DNA from 4 places in the Streptomyces albiaxialis genome. Region 2 is predicted to be linked to each of the others. Evidence: riboswitches for the same ligand, from Rfam matches in the RefSeq annotation. Region 2 holds a riboswitch; each other region holds the start of a gene.

Region 1 (7,217 bases), on a different contig from region 2:
CAGTGGATCAGTACGCCAAAACCGCTATCGCGGTCGCCTAGAGCGCGGGGCGGGGACGGTGGGCCCGGATGTCCAGCGGGCGGCCGTCGGGGTCGCGTGCCGTCAGCGTCCACTGCGTGGGCAGGGTCTCGATCTCCCCGGCGGGCCACCCGGCGCCCAGGAGCCGCTCGCGCACCTCGCGCAGCCGGTCGTACGTCGCCACGCGCAGCCCCCACCCCGCGCGGCGCAGCGGGTCGAGTCCGGTCGCGGGCGCGGCTGCCGTCTCGACGGCCATGAGGTGGTCGTCGCCGCCGACGTCGAGGACCGCGATCCGCGGATCGGACGACGTCGCCGCGCGCTCGAACGCGAGCCTCGCGCCCAGCAACTCCGTGTAGTACGCCACGAGTCGGTCGAGGTCGGTCGTGGACAGGGTCAGATGATTGATTCCGAGAAGGTCGGTCATGGTCCGGCCGACTGTAGCCGGGGCGACCGCGGCCCGGGAGGCTTCGCCTGGGCCGACCGCGGCCCCGGGGGGGCTTCGCCTGGGCCGACCGCGGCCTCGGGGGGCTTCGCCTGGGCCGACCGCGGCCTCGGGGGGCTTCGCCTGGGCCGACCGTGGTCCGCCCGACCGCCGTCCGCCCGACCGCCGTCCGTCCGACCGCCGTCCGTCCGACCGCCACGCGGGCCAAATGCGGCCCGGCGGCGATGAGTTCCGCGCGGCCCGCGGGTCTGTACCTGTGAGAAGCCGCCGGAGCGCGGGAAGCCGCCGACGCGGCACAGCCGACCCACAGGAGCCGTCATCATGAGCGTCACCACCGCCGCACAGAGCCGTCCGGGCCTCGTCCGTTCCGCCGCGGGCACGCGCCGTCCGTGGGCCACGCGCCCCGTGTGGCTCGTCGGCACGCTGGCCACCGCCGCCGGTGCGGCGGTCACCGAGGTGTTCACGCTGGCCGCCCGGGGGCTGGGCGTGCCGATGGCCGCGGCCACCGGCGGCGCGCGGGAGGCCGCGGCCATCCCCGTCGGCGGCTTCGCGATGGCCGTGGTGCTGTCCTCGGTGGCCGGGGTCGTCCTCGCCATGGCGCTCGCCCGCTGGGCCAAGCGCCCCGCCCGTACGTTCGTGATCGTCACCGGCGTGTTGACCGCGCTGTCGCTGGTCGAGCCGCTCGCGTTCACCGTGCACACCGCCGTGTCCACGCAGCTCGTCCTGGCCCTGTCCCACCTGGTCGCCGCCGCGGTGATCGTGCCGCCGCTGGCACGCCGCCTGGCGCACCGCCGCGCGTGACGCACCGCCGCGCGAGACGGCAGGCGGGCCCGTACGCGCTCGTACGTGCTGTACGTACCCGTACGTACCCGTACGCGACGGCGCCGGGCCGCGCGCGGCCCTACGGAGCGCCGGGCCGAACCTCGGACGGGATGTCGTGTGAGGTTTCCGGCGGGGCGGAGTGGGCCGTTCCGGTGACGAGCGCGTCCGCCGTCATCACCGCCGTCGCGATCGACGCACCCAGCGCGAGGCCCGCGAGGGCGTCGGTCGCCCAGTGCACCCCCAGATAGACGCGGCTGGCGCCCACCAGGACCGAGCACGCCAGGGCCCCGCCCCACAGCGCGGCGCGTACGGCCCGTGAGGCGACACGCTCGCCGATGACGTACGCCAGGATCAGCAGCACGGCCGTGGCGATCACCGTGTGCCGGGAGGGGAAGCAGAAGCCCTCCTCGGGGATCGCCCAGAGCGCCGACGGGGGGCGGTGGCGGTCCGTCGTCTCCTTGGCCAGCGTCGCGAGGGCGACGGAGAGCGCGCCCGTACCGCCGACCAGCAGCAGCGGGCGCCAGGCCCGCTCGCGCCAGGAGACCAGCAGGGCGCCCAGGACGGTGACGAAGAGGAGCGGGTACTTCGAGGCGTGCGTGACGACCTTCATCGGCCCGTCGAGCGCGGCGGCACGGTGCTCGACCGCCCCGTTCAGCACCGGCTCGTCGACGAACCCCGTCTCCCGCTCCAGCACCAGCCCCGCGCAGACGGCGAACGCGATCAGCGAGACCAGCAGCGTGGCCACCACCAGCGGCACGGCCGAACGGGACATCGCGGAACCACTCCAGACCGGACGACGGAGGGACGGGGTGAGGTGAGAGGGGCGGTGAGGTGACGGGAGCGTTTCCACGCCCGTCGCGGCGCCACGCCGTCCCCTGCGCGCCTGTACCGGAACGGAGGCGTCACGACACCCGGAGGGCGCATTCGGTGCGCGTACGGGGACGCGGGCGGGGCGCATACGGGAAGCGAGCGGAAGCGCAAGCAGGGTGCAAGCGGGGCGCGGCGCGCGGGGGCGGGGCCGAGTGGCCGTCGGGCCGCTCAGACGTCAAATTAGGACAGTGCAGGAGAAGAGCGACCAACCGGACGATGAGTACAGCCCTGAGTACCAGCGCGAGTGCCGGACCGGACGCCGGCGCGATGACCGGTCCGACCCCGAGGGCTGGACGCGGCCCGCCGCGCCCGACACCGACAGGGACCGGCCCGCCGCCGGGGACAGGCACCGCACGGCGAACGACGGGCACGAGGGTGGCCGGGACCGGGGCCGGGACCGGGACCGGGGCCGGGACCGGGACGGGGGCCCGTACCACCGCACGCTGCGCCGCTACGCCCGCGTGCTGCCCGCGGCCTTCATCGTGCTCGGGACGGTGATCGAGATCCTCCGCCCCGGCCTGACGATCTCGGCGCTCTTCGCCGCCGCGCCCATCGCCGCCGCCGCGCTCCAGACGATGCGCGCCACGGTGATCACCGGAATCGTCTCGTGCACGACGATCAGCCTGCTCGCGGCGTTCTTCGACCACGACGTGGAGGGCTTCGAGCGCGAGCTGCCCGCGCTCGCCGTCGTCGCCGTCTCGCTCCTCGCCGTCGGCATCAGCTATCTGATCCGCCGCAACGACGAGCAGCTCGCCAGCGCCCGTATCGTCGCCGAGGCCGCGCAGCTCGCCGTGCTGCCCGCGCCGCCCTCGCGGGTCGGCGGGCTCATCGTCGCCGCGCGCTACAAGGCCGCGCAGACCGACGCCAGCATCGGCGGGGACTTCTACGCCGTACAGCACACGCCGCACGGCGTACGGCTCATCGTCGGCGACGTCCGGGGCAAGGGGCTCGGCGCGGTCTCCGCGGTCGTCATCGTGATCGGCGCGTTCCGCGAGGCGGCCGAGGAGGAGCCGACGCTGGCGGGGGTCGCCGCGCGGCTCGACCGTTCGCTGGAGCGCGAGGGGCAGCGGCGGCTCGGCATCCAGCAGTTCGAGGGCTTCACCACCGCCGTCCTCGCCGAGCTGCCCCCGGTCGCCGAGGGCGCGGCGACCCGCGTCCTGCGGCTCATCAACCGGGGCCATCCGCCGCCGCTCCTGCTCGACCACGGCACCGTCCGCTCGCTCGACCCCCGCGTCCCCGCGCTGCCGCTGGGCGTGACGGAGCTGGGGGTCTGGCCGGACCGCGCCGACGAGTTCGCGTTCCCCGCGGGCGCGCAGCTCCTCCTCTACACCGACGGACTCTCCGAGGCGCGCGACGAGGACGGCGAGTTCTACGACCCCGTACAACGGCTGTCCGGCTGCCCGTTCGAGGACCCCGACGCGGTGCTCGACATGCTCGTACGGGACGTCGAGGCGCACACGGGCGGCGGGACGTCCGACGACATGGCGCTGCTCGCCGTGGGCCGCCCGGAACGGCCGGGGCGGGCGGCGTCGCAGGCCGCGTCACGCACCTGTTAGCGGTTACGCTCCGCGATTCTCCGCCTCAACTCCGGTGACCACGCGCCCCAATTGGCCCCACCTGCCCCGGAAAGTGCTGGCCATGGTGACTACGAATTAACGGGAACGGCTTGGAATCACGGGCGCGCTTCTATTAACGTCCGATAACGCAGCGCGGTCGTCACTGTCGTCACGAGAGACGGCACCGTGCGCCGTCGCCGAATCCCGCGCGTGCGACACCACGAGCGACAACTCGTCGGGCACCGCACGCACCTCGGGAACCGGGGAACCACCCCTTCGTGTCAGCCCAGACCCGGAGGATGGGGTGAATCGGGCCGGTTCGCGCCGTCCCGTAGGAGACCTTCCTGCTCCGAACCCGTCAGCTAACCCGGTAGGCGAGAGGAAGGAAAGGAGAACGCCCCCCGTGGCGTCCAGGTCGCAGAGGCATGCCCCCGAGGTCGCGTACGACCCGTTCCACGACGACGACGGGTCGGCGCCGTACGACGCGTACGGCCCCTATGACGCGTACGGCCCCTACGACGCCGCCCCCGGCGCCGGGGGCGAGGAGACCTGGGAGGAGTGGAACCCCACCGAGGAGTCCATCCGCCCGGTCCGCGGCCGTCACCGCGTCGGCAAGCAGCGCAGCGGCGGCATGGCCCGCAGCGGCGCCGTCCTCGGCGTCGGCATGATCGCCGCGGTGGGCGCGGGCGGCATGGCCACCGCCAAGGACAAGGACCCGGCGGCCATCTCCATGCCCGACCTGGGCTCCGTCGCGAACCTGGGCGAGCACCTCCCCGAGGCCGAGGACCTCCCGGGCGTCGGCGACCTCATATCCGACGACTCCGCCTCCGGCGACGCGGACGAGCTGGCCGGCGCCGCCGCCGAACAGCCGCTCACCCAGGCCGGGCTGACGCAGGAAGAGGCCGCCGAGGGCACCACCGACGCGGGCGAGGCGCTCCGCGCCCGGATCCTCGCGCAGGCCGAGCAGCAGAAGCACAACACCGAGGACGAGGCCCGCGAGAAGGCCGCCACCGAGGCCGCCCAGAAGGCCGCGGCCGAGGCGAAGAAGAAGGCGGACGCCGAAGAGGCCAAGCAGAAGAAGGCCGAGGCGGAGCGCAAGCGCAAGATCGCCGAGGAGAAGAAGCGGAAGGCCGAGGCCGAGCGCCGCGCCAAGCTCGCCCGCCAGTACGTCGTCCCGGTCTCCAACTACCAGCTCAGCGCCGGTTTCGGCCAGGCGGGCGGCATGTGGCAGAGCGACCACACCGGCCAGGACTTCGCCGCCCCCAACGGCACCCCCGTCAAGGCGATCCACTCCGGCACGATCAAGGAAGCGGGCTGGGCAGGCTCGTACGGCTACCGCATCGTGCTGGAGCTGGAGGACGGCACCGAGATCTGGTACTGCCACCTCTCCTCGATGACCAAGTCGGCCGGCGAGAAGGTCGGCACCGGCGACGTCGTCGGCCGCGTCGGCTCCACCGGCAACTCCTCGGGCCCCCACCTCCACGTCGAGGTCAGGCCCGGCGGAGGCGACCCGGTCGCGCCGCTGCCGTGGATGCGCGAGAAGGGCATGAACGTCTGACGGGAGGCCCTCAGGTCTCACGGACCCTCGGGTCTCACAGACCCCGGGTCTCACGGACCCCGGGTCTCACAGGCCCTCAGGTCTCTCCTGTCACGCAGGACCCACCCCCCACACCCACACCCCGCGTCGTCGCCCCGCACCGCCGAGGCACGCCGCACGCACGCACGTACACGCGAACGCACGTACGCGTACGTACCCGCGCTCCCGCCTCAGCACGTCAGGAGGGGACGGGGCGGCGACGGCGGGGCCTCACAGACCCGGCGGTCCTGGCGGACCACCCCCCGACGCCAGGACCGTCGTCCATGACCGCATGCCCTCACGCGCGCTACGGTCGCCTCATGCCACTGCGTACGCACAAGGTCGGACAGCTCTCGGTCTCCTCCCTCTGCCTCGGCGGCAACGTCTTCGGATGGACGGCCGACGCCCCCACGTCCTTCGCCGTCCTCGACGCCTACACCGAGGCGGGCGGCAACTTCCTCGACACCGCGGACACGTACGCCTCCTGGGTCGAAGGACTCCAGGGCGGCGAGTCCGAGACCGTCCTCGGCGACTGGCTCGCCGCGCGCGGCAACCGCGACCGCGTCGTCCTCGCCACCAAGGCCGGCGGCCACCCGCGCTTCAAGGGCCTGGCCCCGGACACGCTGCGCGCGGCGGTCGACGCCTCCCTGGCCCGCCTCCGCACGGACTACATCGACCTCTTCTACACCCACTTCGACGACGAGTCCGTCCCCGTCGAGGACATCATGGGCACCCTCGACGAGCTGGTCCGCGCGGGCAAGATCCGTGAGATCGCCGCCTCCAACATCTCCCCCGAGCGCCTGCGGGCCTCGCTCGCCGCCAGCGACCGCGAGGGCCTGGCCCGCTACGTCGCCCTCCAGCCCCACTACAACCTCGTCTCCCGCGACACGTACGAGGGCGAGCTGTCGGCCCTCGCGGCGGAGGCGGAGCTCGCGGTGATCCCGTACTACGCGCTGGCCGCGGGCTTCCTGACGGGCAAGTACCGCCCGGACCAGCCGGTCCCGGACAGCGCGCGCAGCGGCGGCGCCGCCCGGCACCTGGAGACGGAACGGGGCCGCCGCGTCCTGCGCGAACTGCTCGCCGTCGCCGACGAGCGGAACGCGAGCCCGGCGACGGTCGCCCTGGCCTGGCTCGCCGCCCGCCCCACGGTCACGGCCCCCCTCGCGAGCGCCCGCACCGTGGACCAGCTCGGACCGCTGCTGGCCCTGGGGGACCTGGAGCTGACGGAGGAGGAACAGGAGCGCCTGACAAGGGCGTCGGCGTAGGGGGACCGGGGACCGGGGACCGGCGTAGGGGGACGGGGAACCAGGGACCTACCCGGGGGGGGCTTACCGGGGGGCCTGCCCGTAAACACGCCCGACGGGGAGCCGTACGACCTGCCGCTGGTCGGCGATCATCGCGGCCCGGTACTCGTCCCAGTCCGGGTGCTCGCCCTGGATCGCCCGATAGAGCGCGACGAGTTCCTCGACGGCGGCGTCGTACGGCTCCGCGGCCACGGCCGACAGCTCGGCGTCCCCCTCGACGACGGTCCAGGCCCACCCGTCCTCGGACATGACGTGGAAACTGGCGCGGGGATCCCGGAGAAGATTCCGGGTCTTGGCCCGGGAGGCGGTGACGGAAACGCGCACTGTGCGGGTCGCGGCGTCGTAGTGGTAATTGACATTGGACAACTGGGGCCGCCCGTCCCGCTTCAGCGTCACGAGTACGCCGAGCCGGCGCCGGGGCAGCAGGGAGAGCAGAGAGCTGTCATCCATAGGGCTCACTCTCCCGCACCCACCCCTCCTCGGCGAACACCCGACCGGCATACCGCCGCGCGCCCTCATCGGCAGAGGCGACCCGCACCCAGCTCTCGGGCGATTCCCCGAAACGGCCCCGAAGCGCCGCGGAGCCGGCCAACAGCTCGGAGATCAACTCCCCTTGAGGCCGAGCGGCC
Region 2 (7,217 bases):
ACTTCCCCGTCAGTTACGGCACCCCCGTGATGGCCGCGACCGACGGCACGGTCAGCACCAAGTACGACATGTCCTACGGCAACATGGCCGTGGTGACCGCCAAGGACGGCACCGAGACCTGGTACTGCCATCTGAGCAGCAACAAGATCCGCTCGGGCGAGGTCAAGGCCGGGGACACCATCGCCTACTCCGGGAACTCCGGGAACTCCACCGGACCCCACCTCCACTTCGAGGTGCGCCCCGGCGGCGGCTCGGCCGTCGACCCCATCCCGTGGCTCCAGGACAAGGGCCTGGAGATCAGCTAGAGCGCCCCGCAGGGGCGCGGGGAACTGCGCGACAAGCCACGACGCACCGGCAGTCGGCAACGCACGGCGTGCCCCACGGCGGGGCCCCGCCCAAGGATCAGAGCTTCTCCACGGGCGCGTACCGCAGCAGCAACCGCTTCGGCTTCTCGCCGCCGAAGTCGATCGTCGCCTCGGCGCTGTCCCCGCTGCCCTTCACGGCGACGACCGTGCCGAGCCCGAAGCTGTCGTGCGTGACCCGGTCCCCGACCGCGAGCTGGACGACCGGACGGTCGCCCGTACGGCGTGTGGCGAAGCCGGAGGGGCCGCCGCGCCGCGCCGACGCGTTCGCCGAGGACGACAGCGACGAGGTGACCGCGCTGAGCGCGGCGCCGCCGCCCGCGGCCCCGCCCTTGCGCTTCCAGTCCAGGAAGCTGTCCGGGATCTCCTCCAGGAAGCGGGACGGCGGGTTGTACGAGGGCTGGCCCCAGGCGCTGCGGAGCGTGGAGCGCGTCAGATAGAGCCGCTCACGGGCGCGCGTGATGCCGACGTACGCCAGGCGGCGCTCCTCCTCCAGCTCCTTAACGTTCCCCAGCGCGCGCATGTGCGGGAAGACGCCGTCCTCCATGCCCGTGAGGAAGACGACGGGGAACTCCAGGCCCTTCGCCGTGTGCAGCGTCATCAGCGTGACGACGCCGGCGTCCTCGTCCTCGCCCTCGTCGGGGATCTGGTCGGAGTCGGCGACGAGGGCCACCTGCTCCAGGAAGTCGGCGAGAGTGACCTCCTCGCCCTCGTGCTCCTTCTCGAACTCCAGGGCTACGGCGGCGAGTTCCTGGAGGTTCTCGATACGGGTCTCGTCCTGGGGGTCCGTCGAGGCCTGCAACTCGGCGAGATACCCGGTCTGTTCGAGCACGGCCTCCAGCACGGTGGCCGGGCCCGCGCCGGACTCGACGACGGTGCGCAGCTCCTCCATCAGGACGTTGAACCGCTTGACCGCGTTCGCCGAGCGGGCCGCCATCCCGTACGCCTCGTCCACGCGGACGAGGGCCTGCGGGAAGGTGATCTTCTCGCGCAGGGCCAGCGCCTCGATCATGGCCTCGGCGCGCTCGCCGATGCCGCGCTTGGGCACATTGAGGATCCGGCGGAGGGGGACCGCGTCCTCCGGGTTGGCCAGGACGCGCAGGTACGCCAGGACGTCGCGGACCTCCCTGCGCTCGTAGAACCGGACGCCGCCGACGACCTTGTACGGCAGGCCGACGCGGATGAAGACCTCTTCGAAGACACGCGACTGGGCGTTCGTCCGGTAGAAGACCGCGATGTCGCCGGGCTTGGCCGCTTCGTCGTCGGTGAGGCGGTCGATCTCGTCGGCGACGAACTGGGCCTCGTCGTGCTCGGTGTCCGCCACGTAACCCGTGATGCGGGAGCCGGAACCTGCGTTCGTCCACAGGTTCTTGGGGCGCCGGTTCTCGTTGCGCTCGATGACCGCGTTGGCCGCGGAGAGGATGGTCTGCGTCGAGCGGTAGTTCTGCTCCAGCAGGATCGTCGTCGCGTCCGGATAGTCCTCCTCGAACTGGAGGATGTTGCGGATGGTGGCGCCCCGGAACGCGTAGATCGACTGGTCCGCGTCGCCGACGACGCACAGCTCGGCCTGTCCCTCCGCCGGGCCGACCAGCTCGCGCACCAGCGTGTACTGCGCGTGGTTCGTGTCCTGGTACTCGTCGACGAGGACGTGGCGGAAGCGGCGGCGGTAGTGCTCGGCGACATCGGGGAACGCCTGGAGCAGGTGGACCGTCGTCATGATGATGTCGTCGAAGTCCAGCGCATTGGCCTCGCGCAGCCGCGCCTGGTACATCGTGTACGCCTCGGCGAGGGTCTTCTCAAAACCGTCGGCAGCCTGCCCGGCGAAGTCCTCCTCGTCGATCAGCTCGTTCTTCAGGTTCGACACCTTCGCGCTGAACGCCTTGGGCGGGAAGCGCTTCGGGTCGAGGTCCAGGTCGCGGCAGACGAGGGCCATGAGGCGCTTGGAGTCCGCCGCGTCGTAGATCGAGAAGGACGAGGTGAAGCCCAGCTTCTTGCTCTCGCGGCGCAGGATGCGCACGCACGCGCTGTGGAACGTGGAGACCCACATCGACTGCGCGCGGGGACCCACCAGGTCCTCGACGCGCTCCTTCATCTCGCCCGCCGCCTTGTTCGTGAACGTGATGGCGAGGATCTGGCCCGGGTGCACGCCGCGCGCGCCGAGCAGGTGCGCGATGCGGTGCGTGAGGACGCGCGTCTTGCCGGAGCCCGCGCCCGCGACGATCAGCAGCGGGGAGCCGGAGTGCACGACGGCCTCGCGCTGCTGCTCGTTCATCCCCTCCAGCAGCGCGGCCGGGTCCACGGCGGGGCGCGGGGCGCCGTCGCGATAGTGCCCGTCGCGTCCGGCGCCGCCCGCGAAGGTGCCCGCGAAGAGATCGTCCGGGATCTCCTCCTCGGGCGCGCTGGGCGCGCCGTCCTCGGGCGGCGGGGGAGGCGCGTCCGCCTCGGGGCCGGTGCCGTCGAGGTCCGCCAGGAAGCTGTCGTCGAAGAGGCTGCTCATCGTCGTACGAGTCTAGGCCGCCCCACCGACAGCGTTCCCGCCCCTGTGGAAGATGACGGAGTTGACCGCGAGGTTTCGGCCCCGTGAAAGATAACGAGGAGATATCGGACTAGTCGAACACCAGCCTTCACAGGGGCACCACAACCCCGCTACGGTGCCCTGTCAGGCAGCCCGGATCACCTGTCGGCGAAAGCGTCGGCACGGGCCGCCTCCGCCGAGTCCGGCCCGCGCCTCACCGTGTGCCGGAGCCGGGGACCCACCCGTACGGCCGCGCACGCGGGGCCCGTACGACTGGGGTGAATCGGCGCGGCCCGCCCGGCCCGCCGTAGGGCAGCCTTCCGACGCCCGAACCCGACAGCTAACCCGGTAGGCGGTCCACGGAAGGAGTCGCCGGCCTTGGCGTCGCACCGCAAGCCGCGCACCCGAGTTCTGCAGTCCACCGCGACCACCCGGGGCGCCATAGGCGTCACGACGGCCGCGATAGCCTCCGTCACCCTCCTCTCGCAGGGCGCGAGCGCCGCGCCCGGCGATCCCAAGGGCGACGGCAAGCAGTCCCTCTCCGAGGTCAAGGAGCGGGTCGACACCCTGTACCGCCAGGCGGGCACCGCCACGCAGAAGTACAACGCGGCCAAGGAGAGGACCGACAAGCAGCGCAAGAAGGTCGACGGCATGCTCGGCCAGGTCGCGAAGCGCACGGAGAAGCTCAACGACGCACGTCGCGTCCTCGGTACGTACGCCGCCGCGCAGTACCGCACCGGCGGCGTCTCCCAGACGGCCACGCTGCTGCTCACGAAGGACCCGCAGGGCTTCTTCAAGCAGTCGCACATCATGGACCGGATGACCGGCCGCCAGAAGGAGGCCGTCGCCGAGTACCAGGAGCGCGCGAAGTCCGCGGGCAAGAAGCGCTCCGAGGCGACCAAGCAGCTCAAGACGCTCACCGCGTCGCAGAAGAAGCTGAAGTCGAGCAAGCGCGAGATCCAGTCGAAGCTGTCCGAGGCGCGCGGGCTGCTGTCGAAGCTGACCGCCGAGGAGAAGGCGCGGCTGGCGGAGATCGAGCGCCAGAAGCGCCAGGAGGCGCGGCAGAAGGCGAAGGAGCGCGCGGAGCGCGAGCGGCGCGAGCAGGCGCGCAAGGAGCGTGAACGCGAGCGTGAGGGCGGCGGCAATGGCGGCGGCCAGGAGGGCGGCGGCTCCGACACGGGCTCGGGTTCGGGCTCCGGATCAGGGTCCGGATCGGGCTCGGGCTCCGGTTCCGGTTCCGGTTCCGGCAGCTCGTACGCGCAGAAGGCCCAGAAGGTCCTCGCCTTCGCCAAGCAGCAGCTAGGCAAGCCGTACGTCTGGGGCGCCACCGGGCCGAACTCGTACGACTGCTCCGGCTTCACCCAGGACGCCTGGAAGGCGGGCGGCGTCTCGCTGCCGCGCACCACGTTCGACCAGGTGAAGGTGGGGACGAAGGTCGCCAAGTCCGCGATGCAGCCGGGCGACCTGATCTTCTTCTACGACGACGTGAGCCACGTGGGCATCTACGTCGGCGACGGCCAGATGATCCACGCCCCGAAGCCGGGCGCGAACATCCGCTACGAGTCGATCGACTACATGCCGTTCCACTCGGCGGTCCGCCCGGCGTAGGGGGTCACACCCGGGTCTACGTCCAGAGGACCGCGATGAAGATGTTGGCCACCGTCAGGAGGCCGACGGCTCCGAAGAGGGGCGGGGAGACCTTCTCCTCGTCCCTCTTCACATAGACGAGGCCGAGGATCACGACGAGCAGCGCGAGCTTGATCCCGATCTTGACGTTGTTCACCGACTGGTCGTCCGCCTGGTTGAGCCCGACCAGGGCGACGCCGGTGACCAGCATGGTGAGCGCACCGTGCAGCATGCCCTTGCCGAATGCGGCCGTACCCTCACCCATGGCCTTCATCTGCGTGAAGAAGCCGCCGAGCAGCGCGGCGATGCCGATGATGTGAAGGCCGACGAACACATTGATCAGTACGTCCATGCTCGTGAGCGTATCCGGGCGTCGGGCGGGCCCTCGTCGGCAGGGTACGGACGAAAGCGACCAGTCCCTGTCAACCCGTTACGAAATCGCGATATCGCCGCTTAGCGTCCTGCTCCATGGCTTCGCACCGCAAGTCCCGCAGGTCCAAACCGAGCCCCCTCACCCTGGTCAGCACTCCGACGGCGCGCGCGGCGCTCACCCTCGCGCTCGCCGGAGCCGCGAGCCTCGGCTCGCTCCAGGGCTCCGCTCACGCACAGCCCCGCACCCCGTCCCCCGGCGAGCAGATCAAGAGCACGGTCGACCGCCTCAACGCCGAGGCCGCCGCCACCGCGTCGTCCTCGTCATCGCCCTCGTCATCGCCCTCGTCCGCGTCATCATCTTCGTCCCACATCCCCAACGGCAGTAACGCGGACGGAGCGCGACAGACACGGGACACGGCGCCCGCCCAGTCCGCCGAGCCCGCGCACAAGCCCGTAGAGCCCGCAAAGCCCGCAAAACCCGCTGAGCCCACCAAGCCGGCCGAGCCCGCGCAGTCCCCGAAGCAGGCGCAACCGGCGAAGCCCGCGAAGTCGCCGGAGCAGGCGCGGCCCACGAAGGCCGCCAAGCCCGCGAAGGCCCCGAAGCACGCCAAGCCCTCCAAGCCCGCGAAGGCCGCCAAGCCGGCGAAGTCCTCCAAGCCGGCGAAGTCCGCGAGGCCCGCGAAGTCCGCCGCACCGGCCAAGTCCTCCGCATCCCGGCGTGCCACCCGCGCCGTCGCGTTCGCGCGGCAGGCGCTCGGCAAGCCGTACGTGTGGGGCGCCACGGGCCCGTCCGGGTACGACTGTTCGGGCCTGACGCAGGCCGCGTGGCGCGCCGCGGGCATCTCGCTGCCCCGCACCACCTACACCCAGATCAACGCGGGCAAGCGCGTCTCCCGCTCCCAGCTCCGCCCCGGCGACCTGGTCTTCTTCTACAGCTCCCGCAGCCACGTCGGGATCTACGTCGGCGACGGCCGGATGATCCACGCCCCGCGTCCCGGCAGGTCCGTGCGCGTCTCGCCCATCGACCAGATGCCGTTCGCGGGTGCCACTCGCCCTGGCTAGTTGCCGTACCGGGATGTAGCTTCCGCTCCTACGGAACGGAGGCCTCCATGCCCGAGCCCGCGCCCATACCCCCCGAGCGGCTCCACTTCGCGACGCCGCCCCGCCACGCCTCCCCCGCGGACGAGCGGCGGCACCGCAAGGAACGCCTCGCGGCGGCGCTCCGCGTCTTCGCCCGGAAGGGGTACGAGGAGGGCGTCGCGGGACATGTCACCGCGCGGGACCCGGAGTTCACGGACTGCTGCTGGGTCAATCCGTTCGGGGTCCCGTTCGGTCATGTCACCGTGAGCGATCTCCTGCTCGTCAACGGGGACGGCCAGGTCCTCGAAGGGCGCCACCACGTCAACCAGGCGGCCTTCGCCGTTCACTCGCAAGTGCACCGGGCCCGCCCGGACGTCGTCGCCGTGGCGCACTGCCACTCGACGTACGGGCGGGCCCTCGCCGCGCTCGGCGAGCCGCTCGAACCGATCACCCAGGAGGCGTGCGCGTTCTACGAGGCCCACACGGTGCTCGACGCCTATACGGGCGTGACGGTGAACGAGGACGAGGGACGCCGTATCGCCGCGGCGCTCGGCCCGCACAAGGCCGTCGTCCTGCGCAATCACGGCCTGCTGACGGTCGGGGACTCGGTGGACGCGGCCGCGTGGTGGTTCCTCCAGATGGAGCGGTCGTGCGAGATCCAGTTGACCGCCAGGGCGGCGGGAAAGCCGGTGCTCATCGACCACGCGAGCGCCGTCTCCACCCGCGAGCAGCTCGGTGCCGACCTCGTCGCGTGGATCAACTATCAACCTCTCTACACAACTGTCACCCGCGACGAACCGGACCTGCTGAGCTGACCCCGACCCGTGTAGGGCACAATCCCCTTCCATTGCACGGAAGTTGAGAGGCGGGGTTGCGCAGTGGCCGTGGACACGGCACGGGACGGCTCGACGAGCGCTGGAGACGAGCCGGACGGCGCGGACGGCACGACGGGCACGACGGGCACCACCGGCACGACGAGCACGGCGGGCACGAACAGCGCCCAGGGCGCGACGGCGCGCGGCGGCGTGGCGCACAGCGGGAAGAAGCTCCTCGCGCGCGCGGCCGGCGGGCATTCGCGCCGGGCGCGCGGCGGGGCGTACGGCGGCTCGTCGCACTCCGGCTCCGGCTCTGGATCCGGCTCCGGTCCCGACTCCGGCTCCGGGCACCACACCCCCTGCACCTGTGCGGACTGTCCCGGCAACGCGCGCGCGAACCATCGCCGCGCCCTGGCCGACTTCCTGCGGCGGCGCGACGAGCTGGCC
Region 3 (7,217 bases), on a different contig from region 2:
GTCGGCGAGTCCGGCTACAAGGCGGAACCGGACGGCGCGGGCACGCACATCACCCGCGGCTTCGTCTCATAAGCGCACCCCCGCCGACGAACACCCTGGAGCCCGGGGGATACGCCGAGACCCTCGCCCGTATGCAGGAGATCGTCCAGGAGACACCCGGCTTCCTCGGCTACGAGTCGGCCCGCACGCCGGGCGGCATAGGCATCACCGTCGCGTACTTCCGCGACGAGCCGTCCCTCACCGCCTGGCGCGAGAACGCCGAGCACCGCGACGCCCAGCGGCAGGGCCGGGAACGCTGGTACGACGCGTACAGCCTGCACGTCGGCAAGGTCGAGCGCACCAGCAGTTACGTGCGCGACTGACGGCCGAGCTGACGGCTGAGCCGTCCTCGTCGCTCTACTCGCCGTTCCACGGCGGCAGCCGCACGGTGAACTGCCGCCCCGGACGGTCGCCGTGCTCGCTCATCGAGCCGCCGGGATACTCCACGGTGTAGCCCGCCGGGGCGAGGCGGTTCCGGTACACGGTGCTCAGCCGCTCCGCCGCCTCTCCCCGCTGCAGGGCGGTGAGGACCTCCCGGAGGAGGGCGGGGAATTCCGCCTCCTCCGGGTCCAGACCGATCTCGATGTCCAGCCCGGTCCGTACGGTGAGCGCATCTCCGCGCTCCTGAACGACAATGGCGCACCCACTGTCCTCGGGCACCAGCACCACCGCACCGGCGCCCGCCTGAGCGAAGAGAACACGCCCTTCGCTCTCGAAGGACCGCACCACTTCGACGATGTCCGCACGCATGTGGGACTCTCCTTGATCGGATGCCCCTCGGGAGGGGGCGGAGGCGGTCACGCCTACTTGCAGGGGTTCTTCACGGACTTGCTGTAAGTCCAGTGACGTGACTTGGAGGGGACACCCCGATAGACGCCGTGCCCCATGGACGCCGTGCGGAAGGTGCCCTTCCTGCACGTGTAATTGCGCGTCTGGTTCCGGTACTTCTTCGTCCCGGCCTTCGGCTTCTTCACATTACGGGCCTTGCTCTTCGTGGCGTCGACCCATTTCCCCTTGACCTTCTTCTGGAGCTTGACGACGTTCGTCACCGAGTCCACGGGGGCGGTGCAGCCGAACTGCGACTTGCCCACGATCCATCCGTTCTTCCCGTGGGAATCATGGGGGATGTTCGCCTTCACCTTGCACTGGATGTAGCCACGGGCGGAAACGGAAGCCGTCTCCACGGTCGAGGCGCTGGCGGTGGGCGCGGCGGTGAGCAGAAGTCCCGCTATTCCGGCGGCTATGGAAAGGTTTTTCGCGGTGCGATTCACGTCGTTCTCTTCTACGGTCCTACGGTCGTTCAGGGCAACGGGACGGGCCCGTTGTTGATCATGAAGCTACCCCAAGCGCCAGAAATTGATCAAACCGACCGCATCCGACACGGTCCCCGCGAGGCGGCTCGTCGCGCGGCGAACCGTGGGGTGTCGAGTGCTGTACGGGCCGCGGAGACCACGGACGTCCACAGGAGGAGCCAGGACGTTGGACCACAGCCCCTGGCCGAAGTTCCCGCAGCGGGACCACGGCAGGCGCGACCGCCTCCGGCGCGTCCCCTCCGCCCTGCGGTCCGCCGCCCGCCACGTGGTGACGCGCGGCCAGACGGGGTAGACGGCGCCCGCCGGCGTCACCGCCGTCAGCGCACGGGCCGACGACATGACGAGAGCCGACAGGCCGACGGAGCTGAGGTCACTGCACGCGGCGAGCGTAGGCAACGGGCGTACGTCCGGCTACCGCGCCTTGACTTCAAGTCCCCTTCAAGTTCTACGTTGTGCGCGTCACCATCCACGCACGCGTACGCCCCAGGAGGCGACGACCATGACGACCCCGACGGACTCGACCCTCACCGACGACCGGCTCGCCGGGCAGCCCGCCGCCTACTGGACCGGTCTGGCCTACGAGGCGCTCATCGCCTTCACGCGGGACCAGCAGGCGCAGCTCGGCTTCACGCAGCCGCAGTTCTGGCTGCTGCGCAACCTCTCGTCGAACGACATCTCGCCCGACGGCCATGGCATGACCGTCCCCGAACTCCAGGAAGCCATGCGCTCCTACATCCGGCCCGAGGACGATGTGGCCGCCGAGGCCGGGGCGTTGCTGGAGCGCGGTGCGCTCAGCCGCGACGACGAGGGGCGGCTGTGGATCACCGAGGCGGGGGAGACGGAGCGCCTGCGCCTCAAGCAGCACGCCCCGGCGATCCGTGACCGTATCCACGCGGGCATCGACGACGCGGACTATGTGACGGCCCTGAAGGTGCTCCGGCAAATGATCCGGAACACCGGCGGCACCCTCCCCTGAGACGGAGCGGCGGAGCCCTACGCGAGGACCGCCGTCGCCTCGACCTCGACCAGGAGGTCCGGCTCCCCGAGGGCGGCGACGCCCAGCAGGGTGACCGGCTTGACCGGGTCGATGCCGAGCTTCGTCGCCGCGCGGTTCACCCCCTCGCCCAGCAGCGGCATCTTCTCGGGGCTCCAGTCGACGACGTAGACGGTCAGCTTCGCGACGTCGTCGAAGGAGCCGCCGACCTCGGCCAGCGCTGTGGCGATGTTGAGGTAGCACTGCTCGACCTGGGCGGCGAAGTCCCCGCCGCCCACGGGGGTGCCGTCGGCGTCGCGGGCGACCTGCCCGGCGAGGAACACCATCTTCGAACCGGTGGCCACCGACAACTGCCGGTACGCCTCGGGCTTCGGCAATCCCTCGGGATTCACCAGGGTCACGGACATGATCGGCCTCTCTCCAGACGTAGCGGACGTGGACGTCATCAAAACATAGCAGCGCTATGTAATGTGGGGTCATGGCGAGAACGAAGGATCCGGCGGTCCGCGCCCTGCTGCTCGACCGGGCCGCGCACATGCTGCGGACGCGGCAGCCGGTCACGCTCCGCACCCTGGTCGCCGGGACCGGCGTGTCGACGATGGCCGTCTACACCTACTTCGGCGGCATGGACGGCCTCTGGACGGCCCTCCGCCAAGAGGGCTTCACGCGCCTGAACGGCAAACTCACGGCCGTCACCATGACCGCCGACCCCGTGCGCGACCTCGCCGCGCTCGGGGCCGCCTATCTGGCCAACGCCCTGGAGAGCCCGGACCTCTACCGCGTCATGTTCGACGCGGGATTCGCCCTCGAAGACGCCGGGGCCGCGGACGAGACGCTGCACTGCCTCGTCCGTACCGTCGAACGCGCCAAGGCCAGGGACCGCTTCCGCGAGGACGTCGACCCGCTGGAACTGGCCACACAGAGCTGGGCGATCGGCCACGGCCTCGCCTCCCTCGTCGCCACGGGCCCCCTGCCGCCGGAGGCGCTCGCGCACGGAGTGCCCCTGCTCACCGCCCTGTTCACCGGCGCGGGGGACGAGCCGGACCGCTGCCGCCGCTCGGTCGCACGCGGCTGGCGGCGGCCTTGACGGGCTCCCGGACGCGCCTCGACACTCCACGAAGGGTTTCCTGACGAAGAGGTGGGAAGCATGGGGCGCTCAGAGCCGGACGCGGACGCGGACGCCACGGTCCGCGCGATCCAGCAGCCCCCGCTGACCTCGCGTCGCCACATCGATCTGCTCCGCGTGTGCAGCGCGGCGAGTTCGCTCCGCCGCGCCTGACGCCCTCGCACCCTCTCGTCAGCCGCGCCTTCCGCACCCGGGCACTCCGGCGCCCACGTACCCCCGTACACCCCTGCGCCGTACCCCGCCGCACCCGAAACCTTCAGGGAGACGTATGTCCCTCCAGCCCCCGAACGCCGAGCCCTCCCTCCGCGGCAGGATCGGCCGCGACGCGCGCAGCGGCCACCACCCCGTCCCGCATCGCTACCGACTGCACCTGGCCCTGTCCTGTCCCCGCTGTCTGGGCCTCGCCGTCACCCACAGCCTGCTCGGCCCCGACGCGGCCGTGCGGGTGAGCCTGCTGCCCGCCGTGCCCGACGCGCCGGACGGGGAGTACGCCGCGCTGCGTCCGCTGTACGAGGCCAGCGCGCACCGGCACCGGGGACCGGCCGTCGCGCCGGTGCTCAGCGACGACTGGACGGGGCGCATCGTCAGTACGCACGCGCCCGGCATCCTGGCCGACCTGGTCCGCCGCTTCGGCGGCGCCGAGGGCTCGCCCCTCGCGCCCCTCACGCGCGGCGCGGAACGGGAGAGCGAGGAGGTCGGCCGGCTCTGCGGCCGGGGCATCGCCGCCGCCGCGCAGCGCGCCGGGGAGCCCGGGGCGGGGGAGGGGGACCGCGAGCGGGCGCTCGCCACTCTGCTCGACAGCCTGGGAACGCTGGAGCGGCGGCTGGCCCACGACACACACGTGCTGGGGGACCGGCTGACGGTCGCGGACGTACGGGTCTGGGTCACGCTCGTCCAGCTCGACACGGTGCACCGCTGGCACCTGGACGCCTCGGCCGTGCACCGCGTCACCGCCCACCCGCACCTGTGGGCGTACGCGCGCAGGCTGGCCGCGCACCCCGCCTTCGGCGGGAATCTGGACCTCGACGGCATCGCCCGGCGGCATCACGCCCGGTGCCGCGGCGAGGAGGCGGCGGGCGCCGCCGTACGGATCGTGGACTGGGAGGCGCACCTCCCCGGAAGGGCCGGGAACGCCGAAAGGGCGGCATCCGCGAGGGATGCCGCCCATCGGACCGCGAGGTAAGGAACCGGCCGGTCAGGCCGGGGTGGTGCTCAGTGGCAGCTCAGACGGAGATGCCGTGGGCACGCAGGTACGAGACCGGGTCGATGTCCGAGCCGTAGTCGGGGCCGGTGCGCACCTCGAAGTGCAGGTGCGGGCCGGTGGAGTTGCCGGTGGAGCCGGACAGGGCGATCTGGCTGCCCGCGCCGACCTTCTGGCCGACCTGGACGTTGACCGACGACAGGTGGCCGTACTGGGTGTACTTGCCGTCGGCGTGCTTGATGACGACCTGGTTGCCGTAGGCACCGCCGTTGCCCGCCTGGACGACCTCGCCCGCGGCGACGGACTTCACCGGGGTGCCGGAGGCGGCGGTGAAGTCGACGCCGGTGTGGCTGCCGCTGGACCAGCTACCGCCGGACGCCTGGTACGGGGTGCTGGTGCCGCCCGGGACCGGACGGACGTAGCCCGTCGAGGAGGAGGGGGCGGCCGGGGCGGACTTCTGCGCGGCGCTCGGGGCGGCCTTCTTGGCCGGGCCCGAGACGGAGCCCTGCGGCTTCGCGCCCTTGTCGGACGGGGCCGAGGACGCGGAGGAGCCGCTGACGGTCAGCTTGAGGCCCGGGTAGATCACGTTCGGGTTGTCGCCGACGGCCTTGCGGTTCTTGTCGTAGACGGCCTTCCAGCCGCCCTCGACGCCGTGCGCGGCGGCGATCTTGTGGAGGGTGTCGCCGCTCTTGACGACGTACGCGCTGCCACCGGTCTGCGGCGCGGGCTTCGCGGGCTGGGCCGGCTTCGCGGGCTTGGGCTGCGCGGGCTTCGGCGCGGCCTGCTGCTGCGGCTTGGCGGCGTTCTGGGTGCTGGACTGCGCGTTGCCGTCCGGGTTCACGTCGGCCTTGGGGCCGCCCGAGGTCAGGCCGCCGGCACCGGCGCAGGCCCAGGCACCCGGGCCCTGCATGGCGAGGAGCTTCTCGGCGGTGGCGATCTGCTGGTCCTTGGTGGCCAGGTCGGCACGCGGCGCGTACTTGGTGCCGCCGGCGGCGGCCCAGGAGGAGTTGTTGAACTGCAGGCCGCCGTAGTAACCGTTGCCGGTGTTGGCCTGCCAGTTGCCGCTGGACTCGCACTGGGCGACCTTCTCCCAGGTGTCCACCGAGGCGGCCGAGGCCTGGCCGGCGGTGACGAGCGGGAGGACGACGCCCGCGCCACCCGCGGTCAGCGCGAGGGAGGCGGCTATGCGAAGGCGACGGGACTTTCGAGCATGCGCTCCGGACATAGGGGAATTCCTCTCCTACGCCTACGAGGTGAGCTGTCGGATTCGGGCCGGAGTAGTAGCCCGGCCGCAAAGGCACGTTTCGCGCGCCAGTGCGGCTTCACCCCAAGCCCCGGGCGGACCCCTGAAGGTCCGGCGAGGCGCTTACCTGGTTCCCCCGCTCCTGCCAACGGTGTTGTTTTCGCGCGCCAGCGGCAGGATTCGGCGTCTGGGCGGCGAGCTGCCGCACTGGGTCGGCGACAGCTCGTGCACCCTAAGCACACCGATTTGGGCGCGACAAACAATTGATCGTTTTCCGGGGTGCTTGACAGGCTCGTCGGAATTCTCCGCAGAAGGCCCGCATGGAGATCACAATTCCGGCGTGCGCTGCGAAAACACAGAGGTGTGCGGTACGGACATGTCAGGGATGGCCCCCCTGGTGTGAGCTGCGTCCTGTGAGTCGACTCACCGACCAGGGCCCTCCGGAGGCGCCCGAAGTCGCCCTGGAGGAAGGGCCGTCGAGAGGTTGTATCGACGCTTATGCCCGAAATGCCCTAACTGTTCGCGCGTTGCTCTCCGCCGCGCCCCCGCCGGGGAGCGGCGGAGCGGGGCGGCAGGTCGCGCATGTGGTCGCGGACGCGGGTCATGATCGAGCCGAGGGATTCCACGTCCTGCGCGGAGAGCGGGTCGAAAAGCAGGCGGCGCGCGACCTGGACGTGACCGGGCAGCACCTGGTCCACGCGCTCCCGGCCCGCCTCGGTGAGGGCGACGAGGGTCGCCCGGTGGTCGTCGGGGCTGGGGCCGCGCGTGACGAGCCCGGCCTTCTCCAGCAGCCCGGCCTGGTGGGTGAGGCCGCTGCGGCTGTAGACCACGCCGTCGGCCAGCTCGGTCATGGTGAGCGCCCCGTCGGACCCGGCCAGGCGCGCGAGGAGCTGGAACTGGACGTAGCTGAGGTCGCCCTCGGCGCGCAGGTGCCGCTCGACGGCGTGCTGGAGCAGGCTCACGGCCTCCATGAGCGCGAAGTAGGTCCCCAGCTCTTCGGGACGCAGTGGCTGCTCTTCGGTTCGCTGCGCGTCGGTCTCCGTCATCGCCCCACCTTATGTGTTTCGAGATCGAAGGAGTGGAACCGGCTACTTGTTTACTTCGACATCGAAGCAGTTTAGGGTGAGGATGTACTTCGAATTCGAAGCACATCACTGTGGAGGACATCATGAAGGCAGTGCGATACCACCGGTACGGCGACAGCGACGTCCTGGTCCACGAGGAGGCCGAGCGGCCGGTGCCGGGCGCGGGGCAGGTGCTGGTGCGGGTGGCCGCCACCTCGTTCAACCCGGTCGACGCGT
Region 4 (7,217 bases), on a different contig from region 2:
GCAGGACGGCACCCGTGAGTCGGACGCGGCCGACCTGGCGCTGACCGCGCTCGGCGGCGGCGAGTCCTCCCGGCTCTACAGCCGCCTGGTGCGGCGCGACCGCAGCGCGGTCGCCGCCGGTTTCGGGATGCTGCGGCTCGCCGGGGCGCCCTCGCTGGGCTGGCTGGACGTGAAGGCGTCGGGCGGCGTCGAGGTCGCGGACATCGAGTCCGCGGTCGACGACGAGCTGCGCCGGTTCGCGGAGGAGGGCCCGACCGAGGAGGAGATGGAGCGCGCCCAGGCCCAGTTGGAGCGCGAATGGCTGGACCGGCTGGCGACGGTGGGCGGCCGCGCGGACGAACTGTGCCGGTACGCGGTGCTGTTCGGCGACCCCCAGCTCGCCCTGAGCGCCGTGGGCCGCATCCTCGACATCAGCCGCGAGGAGGTCCGCGCCGTGGCCGCCGCGCGGCTGCGCCCGGACAACCGCGCCGTGCTGGTGTACGAGCCGGCGGAGCCGACGGCCGAGGCGGGTTCCGAGGACGACGAGAACGAGCTTGAGGAGACCGGCCAGTGAGCGACGCCGACGCGCCCGCGGGCACGACCATGGAATTCCACCCGCAGCCCTCCAGCGGCACACCCAAGCCCTGGGCCTTCCCCACGCCCGAGCGCGGCACGCTGCCCAACGGCCTCACGGTGCTGCGCTGCGACCGCCCGGGCCAGGAGGTCGTCGCCGTCGAGGTGAACCTCACGGCGCCGCTGGACGCCGAGCCCGAGGGCCTGGACGGCGTGGCGACGATCATGGCCCGCGCGCTGAGCGAGGGCACCGACAAGCACGACGCGGAGGAGTTCGCCGCCGAGCTGGAGCGCTGCGGCGCCACCCTCGACGCCCACGCGGACCACCCCGGCGTCCGTGTCTCGCTGGAGGTGCCGGTCTCGCGGCTCCCGAAGGCGCTGGGGCTGCTCGCCGACGCGCTGCGCGCCCCGGCCTTCCCGGACGGCGAGATCGAGCGCCTGGTGAACAACCGCCTGGACGAGATCCCGCACGAGCTGGCCAACCCGGCCCGCCGCGCCGCCAAGGAGCTGTCCCGGGAGCTGTTCCCGGCCGAGTCCCGCATGTCGCGCCCGCGCCAGGGCACCGAGGACACGGTCGCCCGTATCGACGCCGCGGCCGTACGGGCGTTCTATGAGGCGCATGTGCGCCCCGCGACCGCCACCGTCGTCGTCGTGGGCGACCTGGAGGGCGTCGACCTGGACGCGGCGCTCGCCGACACCCTGGGCGCCTGGACCGGCTCGTCGGCCGAGCCGCGCCCGGTGCCGCCGATCACCGCGGACGACGCGGGCCGTGTCGTGATCGTCGACCGTCCCGGCGCCGTGCAGACCCAGTTGCTCATCGGCCGCGTCGGCCCGGACCGGCACGACCGCGTGTGGCCCGCGCAGCTCCTGGGGGTCTACTGCCTGGGCGGCACCCTCACCTCCCGCCTGGACCGCGTCCTGCGCGAGGAGAAGGGGTACACGTACGGGGTGCGCGCCTTCGGCCAGGTGATGCGCTCCTCGGCCGAGGGCACGGGTGCCGCGCTGCTGGCCATCAGCGGCTCGGTCGCCACGGACGTCACGGGCCCGGCGCTGGACGACCTGTGGAAGGTGCTGCGCACCCTCGCCGCCGAGGGCCTGACGGACGACGAGCGGGACGTGGCCGTGCGGAACCTGGTGGGCGTGGCCCCGCTGCGGTACGAGACGTCGGCGGCCGTCGCCGGGACGCTGGCCGACCAGGTCGAGCAGCACCTGCCGGACGACTTCCAGGGCGAGCTGTACGCCCGGCTGGCCGAGACCGGCACGGTGGAGGCGACGGCGGCGGCCGTCAGCGCCTTCCCTGCCGACCGTCTGGTGACGGTCCTGGTCGGTGACGCCTCGCAGATCGCGGAGCCCGTACGGGAGTTGGGGATCGGCGAGGTCAAGGTCGTCAGCGGAGGCTGACCTCGGACCGGTGCGACACGGAGGCCCCGTGGAAGTGGTACGTCCGCTTCCGCGGGGTCTTGTCGTGCGGTCGGCGTGTGACCCGTGGGACCGTCAAATGTCCGATTGGTTCAGTGTTGTGGTGAGAAGCGGTGTGGCGTGTGCGACAAACTCCGGGATTCGTTTGGCGCCCCGGAGACGCCCCGCTTAGCGTCGGTGCCGCTGTGCGTCAGAAGTGACCGCGCCCGCGGCCGACGCCCAGTGAATCGCCGAGTCCCGAAGACCCGTCAGGGTTCGAGGGAGCCGGGGACCCACACGAAGTCCCTGGGGTGAATCGGGCGACCCCGCCAGGGGTTGCCCGTAGGAGACCTTCCTGCTCCGAACCCGTCAGCTAACCCGGTAGGCGAGAGGGAAGGAAAGGAGTACGCCAGCCCATGGCGTTCACCCGTGCCACCGGGAAGCACCGACGTCCCAAGCAGCCCAGCCGTATGCGCCGTGCCAGTGCCGGCGCGGCGGGCATAGCCGGGCTCACCGCCGCAGGCGTCGTCGGGACCCTCGCGTCCCCGGCCCTCGCCTCCGACGGTGGGCAGTCCGACGTCCACGACACCGGCCTCACCCACGCCATCGAGGCGCGCGGCGACCTGGCCGAGGCTGTCGACCAGCAGGCCCAGGAGGCGAAGACCGCCACCATCCAGGCCGAGGCCGAGGCCGCCGCCAAGGCGGAGGCCGCCAAGACCAAGGCCGAGGCCAAGAAGAAGGCCGCCGAGGCCAAGCGCAAGGCGGCGGCCGAGAAGGCCCGCGAGAAGGCCAAGGAGGCGCGCGCCGAGAAGGCCACGCAGACCGCCTCCCGTTCGGCCGCGCCCCAGCGCGCCGCGGTCGGCGGCGGCGGTTACGTCGCGCCCGTCGACGGCGCGGTGTCCACCGGCTACAAGACCGGCGGCAGCATGTGGTCCTCCGGCAGCCACACCGGCATCGACTTCCACGCGGGCATGAACACCCCCGTGAAGTCCGTCGCCGCGGGCGAGGTCGTCGAGGCCGGCAACGGCGGCGCGTACGGCAACAACATCGTGATCAAGCACGAGGACGGCACGTACACGCAGTACGGCCACCTGAACTCGATCGGCGTCTCCGTCGGCCAGTCCGTCACCGCGGGCCAGCAGATCGGCCTCTCCGGCTCGACCGGCAACTCCTCGGGTCCGCACCTCCACTTCGAGGCCCGTACCGGCCCCGACTACGGCTCGGACATGGACCCGATCGCGTACCTGCGCCAGCACGGCGTGAACGTCTGATCCAGGTCTTCCGGCGAACAGCCCCCGGCGGCGGCCGGGGGCTGTTTCATGTCCCGAGGCCCCAGGGGCGAAGGACGCGACGGACAGAGCGAGAGCGGGCGCAATGCGAGAGCGGGCGGAATCCGGTCAGGGATTCCACCCGCTCTCGTGGTCCGCGGTCGCCGCGGAGCGTCAGACGGTCTCCGGAAGCTCCTCCAGCCCCTCGGAGACCAGCTTCGCCAGACGGTCGAGCGCCGGACCGGCGTCCTCCGCCTCCGAGGCCAGCACGATCTCCTCGCCGCCCTCGGCACCGAGGCCCAGCACGCCCAGCATCGAGGCGGCGTTCACGGGGGAGCCGTCGCCCTTCTGGATCGTGACGGGGACGCCGGCGGCCGAGGCGGCACGGACGAAGATCGAGGCGGGGCGGGCGTGCAGGCCCTCGGCCCAGCCTACGGTGACGCGGCGCTCAACCATGGTGTTGCCCTTCGGGTTCGTGTGAGATGACGTATGGAGTTGTCTAGACCAGTTTCGCACGGCGACCGGAGTGCGGCGTTCCAGGGCGTGCCCCCGGCGTACGCCGCCGTACGCTGGGCCTCATGCGGACTCCCCAGGAGCGTGCCTACCCGACCCACTGGGAAGCGGACGTCGTGCTGCGCGACGGCGGGACGGCGCGCGTCCGTCCCATCGCGCCGGACGACGCCGAGCGCCTGGTCAGCTTCTACGAACAGGTCTCCGACGAGTCCAAGTACTACCGGTTCTTCGCACCATACCCGCGGCTGTCCGACCGTGACGTACGGCGCTTCACGCACCACGACTACGTGGACCGCGTCGGCCTCGCCGCCACCGTGGGCGGCGAATTCATCGCGACCGTCCGCTACGACCGCATCGACGCCTCCGGCCGCCCCGCCTCGTCCCCGGCCGGCTCCTCCTCCGAAGAACAGGCCGAGGTCGCCTTCCTCGTCCGCGACGACCAGCAGGGCAGGGGCGTCGCCTCGGCGCTCCTCGAACACATCGCCGCCGTCGCCCGCGAGCGCGGCATCCGCCGGTTCGCCGCCGAGGTGCTGCCCGCCAACACCAAGATGATCAAGGTGTTCACGGACGCGGGCTACTCCCAGAAGCGCAGCTTCGAGGACGGCTCGGTCCACCTCACCCTCGACCTCGAACCGACCGAGGAGTCCCTCGCCGTCATGCGCGCCCGCGAGCAGCGTGCCGAGGGCCGTTCCGCCGAACGGCTGCTCGCGCCCGGCTCCGTCGCCGTCGTCGGCGTCAGCCGCGGCCCCGGCGGCGCGGGCCGCGCGTCCCTGGAGTCCCTGCGCACGGCGGGCTTCACCGGCCGTACGTACGCCGTGAACCGGGCGCTGCCCGAGGGCGTCACCGAGCTGGCCGGGGTCCCGGCCCACCGCTCCGTGCGGGACGTACCCGAGCACATCGACCTCGCCGTGATCGCCGTGCCCGCCGCGCAGGTGACCTCCGTGGTCACCGAGTGCGGCGAGTGCGGCGTCCAGGGCGTCGTCGTCTACTCCGACGGCTTCGGCCGCGACGAGCAGCGCGAGCTGGTGCGGCTCGCCCGCTCGTACGGGATGCGGGTGATCGGGCCCAACGCGCTCGGCCTCATCAACACCGACCCCGGCGTCCGCCTCAACACCACCCCCTCTCTCCGCACCCCCCGGCGCGGCCGGATCGGGGTCTTCACCCAGTCCGGCGCCATCGGCATCGCCCTCCTCGACGGGCTGCACCGGCGCGGAACCGGCCCCTCCTCCTTCGTCTCGGCGGGCAACCGGGCCGACGTCTCCGGCAACGACCTGCTCCAGCACTGGGACGAGGACCCGGACACCGACGTCGTGCTGATGTACCTGGAGTCCATCGGCAACCCCCGCAAGTTCACCCGGCTCGCCAAGCGCACCGCCGCCCGTAAGCCCGTCGTGGTCGTCAAGGGAGCGCGGCAGCGCGGCAGCGCGCCCCCTCCGGGCCACGCGGCGCCCGCCTCCAGCACGCCCGACGCCACCGTCACCGAGCTGCTGCGGCAGGCGGGCGTGCTCATGGTCGACAGCTTCACCCAGCTCCTCGACAGCGGCGTGCTGCTCGCCAGCCAGCCCCGCCCTGAGGGGCCCCGGGTCGCGATCCTCGGCAACACCGACGCGCTCAGCCTGCTCACCTACGACGCCTGCCTCACCGACGGCCTCCGCCCCCGGCCCGTCCTCGCGCTCCCCGCCGAGGCGACCCCGGCGGACTTCGCGGACGCGCTCCGGGAGGCGCTCGCCGACCCCGGCACGGACTCCGTCGTCGTCACGGCGATTCCCTGGGTGCCCACGACGGCGCCCGACGCGGGGCCCGACGCGGGGCCGGACGCAGCGCCCGACGCGGGGCCGGACGCAGCGACCGACGGGGTGCCGCCCGCCCCGCCCGCCGGGCTCGCCGACGCGCTCGCGGAAGCGCTCGGCGACGCCACCAAGGGCGCCACCAAGCCCGTCGCCGTCGTCCACCTCGCCCTGGAGGGCCTGGACCCGGCGCTCGCCGCCCGTGGCATCCCCGCTTACGGGGCGCCCGAGCGGGCCTCGCGCGCCCTCGCGGAGGCCGCGCGCTACGCCCAGTGGCGCCGCGAGGCCGCCACGCCGGGCCGTGTCCCCGAGTTCGAGGCCGACGAGCAGGCCGCCGCCGCGCTCCTCGCGCGCGCCACGGCGCCCGATCCGGCCGCGACCGTCGCCACGGCCCGCAGCCACGCCCTGGACGCCGAGGACACCGCCACGCTGCTCGCCGCCTACGGCCTCGACGTCCAGCCCACGCTCCCCGCGCCCGACGCCGACGCCGCCGTGGAGGCCGCGCGGCGCCTCGGCTTCCCCGTCGCGCTCAAGGCCACGGCCCCCCACCTGCGGCACCGCGCCGACCTCGGTGGCGTACGCCTCGACATCGCGGGCGAGGGCGGGCTGCGGCGCGCGTACGGGGAGCTGACCGCGGCGCTCGGCACCCCCGGCGAACTGCGGCCCGTCGTGCAGGCCATGGCGCCGCGCGGCGCCGGCACGGTCGTGCGCGCCGCCGTCGACCCCGGCATCGGCGCCGTCCTCTCCTTCGGCCTCGCCGGTACGCCGTCCGAGCTGCTCGGCGATGTCGCGCACCGCCTCGTGCCGGTCACCGACCGCGAGGCGGCGGCGCTGGTGCGGGCGATCCGGAGCGCGCCGATCCTCTTCGGCTGGCGCGGCGCCGAGCCCGTGGACACCGCGGCGCTGGAGGACGTCCTGGTGCGGGTCTCGCTGCTCCTCGACGACCACTCCGAGGTCGTCTCCGTCGAGCTGGACCCGGTGGTCGTCGCGCCGCGGGGCGTGACCGTGCTGAACGCCTCGGTACGCGTGGCCCCGCCTCCGCCGCGCCCGGATCTGGGGGCCCGGCGCCTCCCGGCGTACTGAGGCGTGCGGTGTCCCAAGTTTCGGGAGGGGGCGGGCCCCAGAGACGGGCCCGTAGGATGGCAGGCATGGCGAAGACCGGTACGACGACCCAGGGGCTGCGCGCGGCGATCGAGCGCAGCGGCTACTACCCGGCTCTCGTGGCCGAGGCTGTCGAGGCCGCGGTGGGCGGTGAGCCCGTGTCCTCCTACCTCGTGCACCAGGAGACCACGTTCGACAGCAACGAGGTCCGCCGCCATGTCACCGTGCTCGTCCTGACCGGCACCCGATTCCTCGTCAGCCACACCGACGAGCAGGCGGCCGACGGCACCTCCCCGTCGCCCTACGCGACGACGTCCACGGAGTCCGTGAAGCTGGAGCGGATCTCCTCGGTGGTCCTCTCCCGCGTGGTCGCCAACCCCGAGTCGTACACGCCGGGCACCCCGCCCCGCGAGGTCGTGCTCACCATCGGCTGGGGCGCCGTCTCCCGGCTCGACCTGGAGCCCGCGACCTGCGGCGACCCCAACTGCGAGGCGGACCACGGATACACGGGCTCGGCCACCGCCGACGACCTCTCCCTCCGCGTCAGCGAGGCGGGCGACGGCCCCGACACCGTCCGCCAGACCCTCGACTTCGCCCA

What was found. Region 2 has a riboswitch for cyclic di-AMP ahead of ABD343_RS14725 (C40 family peptidase). Riboswitches for the same ligand answer to the same signal wherever they lie in the genome.
Region 1: it holds a riboswitch for cyclic di-AMP, as region 2 does, so the genes downstream of both, ABD343_RS10405 (M23 family metallopeptidase) here and ABD343_RS14725 (C40 family peptidase) in region 2, are expected to answer to the same signal.
Region 3: it holds a riboswitch for cyclic di-AMP, as region 2 does, so the genes downstream of both, ABD343_RS08335 (peptidoglycan DD-metalloendopeptidase family protein) here and ABD343_RS14725 (C40 family peptidase) in region 2, are expected to answer to the same signal.
Region 4: it holds a riboswitch for cyclic di-AMP, as region 2 does, so the genes downstream of both, ABD343_RS28835 (M23 family metallopeptidase) here and ABD343_RS14725 (C40 family peptidase) in region 2, are expected to answer to the same signal.

What each region holds. Positions count from the first base shown of each region.
Region 1 is NZ_BAAAPE010000006.1:28,448-35,664, reverse strand. It holds gene ABD343_RS10425 (VOC family protein) at 38-442, opposite strand; gene ABD343_RS10420 (DUF6069 family protein) at 782-1,261, shown strand; gene ABD343_RS10415 (phosphatase PAP2 family protein) at 1,362-2,054, opposite strand; gene ABD343_RS10410 (PP2C family protein-serine/threonine phosphatase) at 2,341-3,708, shown strand; cyclic di-AMP (ydaO/yuaA leader) riboswitch at 3,939-4,100, shown strand; gene ABD343_RS10405 (M23 family metallopeptidase) at 4,112-5,266, shown strand; gene ABD343_RS10400 (aldo/keto reductase) at 5,605-6,549, shown strand; gene ABD343_RS10395 (PPOX class F420-dependent oxidoreductase) at 6,613-7,038, opposite strand; gene ABD343_RS10390 (hypothetical protein) at 7,031-7,217, opposite strand, start outside.
Region 2 is NZ_BAAAPE010000007.1:812,616-819,832, forward strand. It holds gene ABD343_RS14715 (M23 family metallopeptidase) at 1-305, shown strand, start outside; gene pcrA (DNA helicase PcrA) at 403-2,859, opposite strand; cyclic di-AMP (ydaO/yuaA leader) riboswitch at 3,090-3,247, shown strand; gene ABD343_RS14725 (C40 family peptidase) at 3,256-4,485, shown strand; gene ABD343_RS14730 (hypothetical protein) at 4,502-4,855, opposite strand; gene ABD343_RS14735 (C40 family peptidase) at 4,972-5,937, shown strand; gene ABD343_RS14740 (class II aldolase/adducin family protein) at 5,985-6,770, shown strand; gene ABD343_RS14745 (hypothetical protein) at 6,840-7,217, shown strand, end outside.
Region 3 is NZ_BAAAPE010000005.1:59,629-66,845, reverse strand. It holds gene ABD343_RS08380 (antibiotic biosynthesis monooxygenase family protein) at 1-362, shown strand, start outside; gene ABD343_RS08385 (hypothetical protein) at 1-72, shown strand, start outside; gene ABD343_RS08375 (hypothetical protein) at 397-789, opposite strand; gene ABD343_RS08370 (hypothetical protein) at 843-1,310, opposite strand; gene ABD343_RS08365 (hypothetical protein) at 1,519-1,644, shown strand; gene ABD343_RS08360 (MarR family winged helix-turn-helix transcriptional regulator) at 1,852-2,328, shown strand; gene ABD343_RS08355 (RidA family protein) at 2,346-2,753, opposite strand; gene ABD343_RS08350 (TetR/AcrR family transcriptional regulator) at 2,825-3,433, shown strand; gene ABD343_RS08345 (hypothetical protein) at 3,494-3,625, shown strand; gene ABD343_RS08340 (glutathione S-transferase C-terminal domain-containing protein) at 3,741-4,655, shown strand; gene ABD343_RS08335 (peptidoglycan DD-metalloendopeptidase family protein) at 4,696-5,898, opposite strand; cyclic di-AMP (ydaO/yuaA leader) riboswitch at 5,904-6,112, opposite strand; gene ABD343_RS08330 (MarR family winged helix-turn-helix transcriptional regulator) at 6,429-6,962, opposite strand; gene ABD343_RS08325 (NADP-dependent oxidoreductase) at 7,085-7,217, shown strand, end outside.
Region 4 is NZ_BAAAPE010000014.1:42,873-50,089, reverse strand. It holds gene ABD343_RS28845 (M16 family metallopeptidase) at 1-553, shown strand, start outside; gene ABD343_RS28840 (M16 family metallopeptidase) at 583-1,953, shown strand; cyclic di-AMP (ydaO/yuaA leader) riboswitch at 2,190-2,353, shown strand; gene ABD343_RS28835 (M23 family metallopeptidase) at 2,367-3,221, shown strand; gene ABD343_RS28830 (HPr family phosphocarrier protein) at 3,393-3,674, opposite strand; gene ABD343_RS28825 (bifunctional acetate--CoA ligase family protein/GNAT family N-acetyltransferase) at 3,797-6,601, shown strand; gene ABD343_RS28820 (DUF5998 family protein) at 6,667-7,217, shown strand, end outside.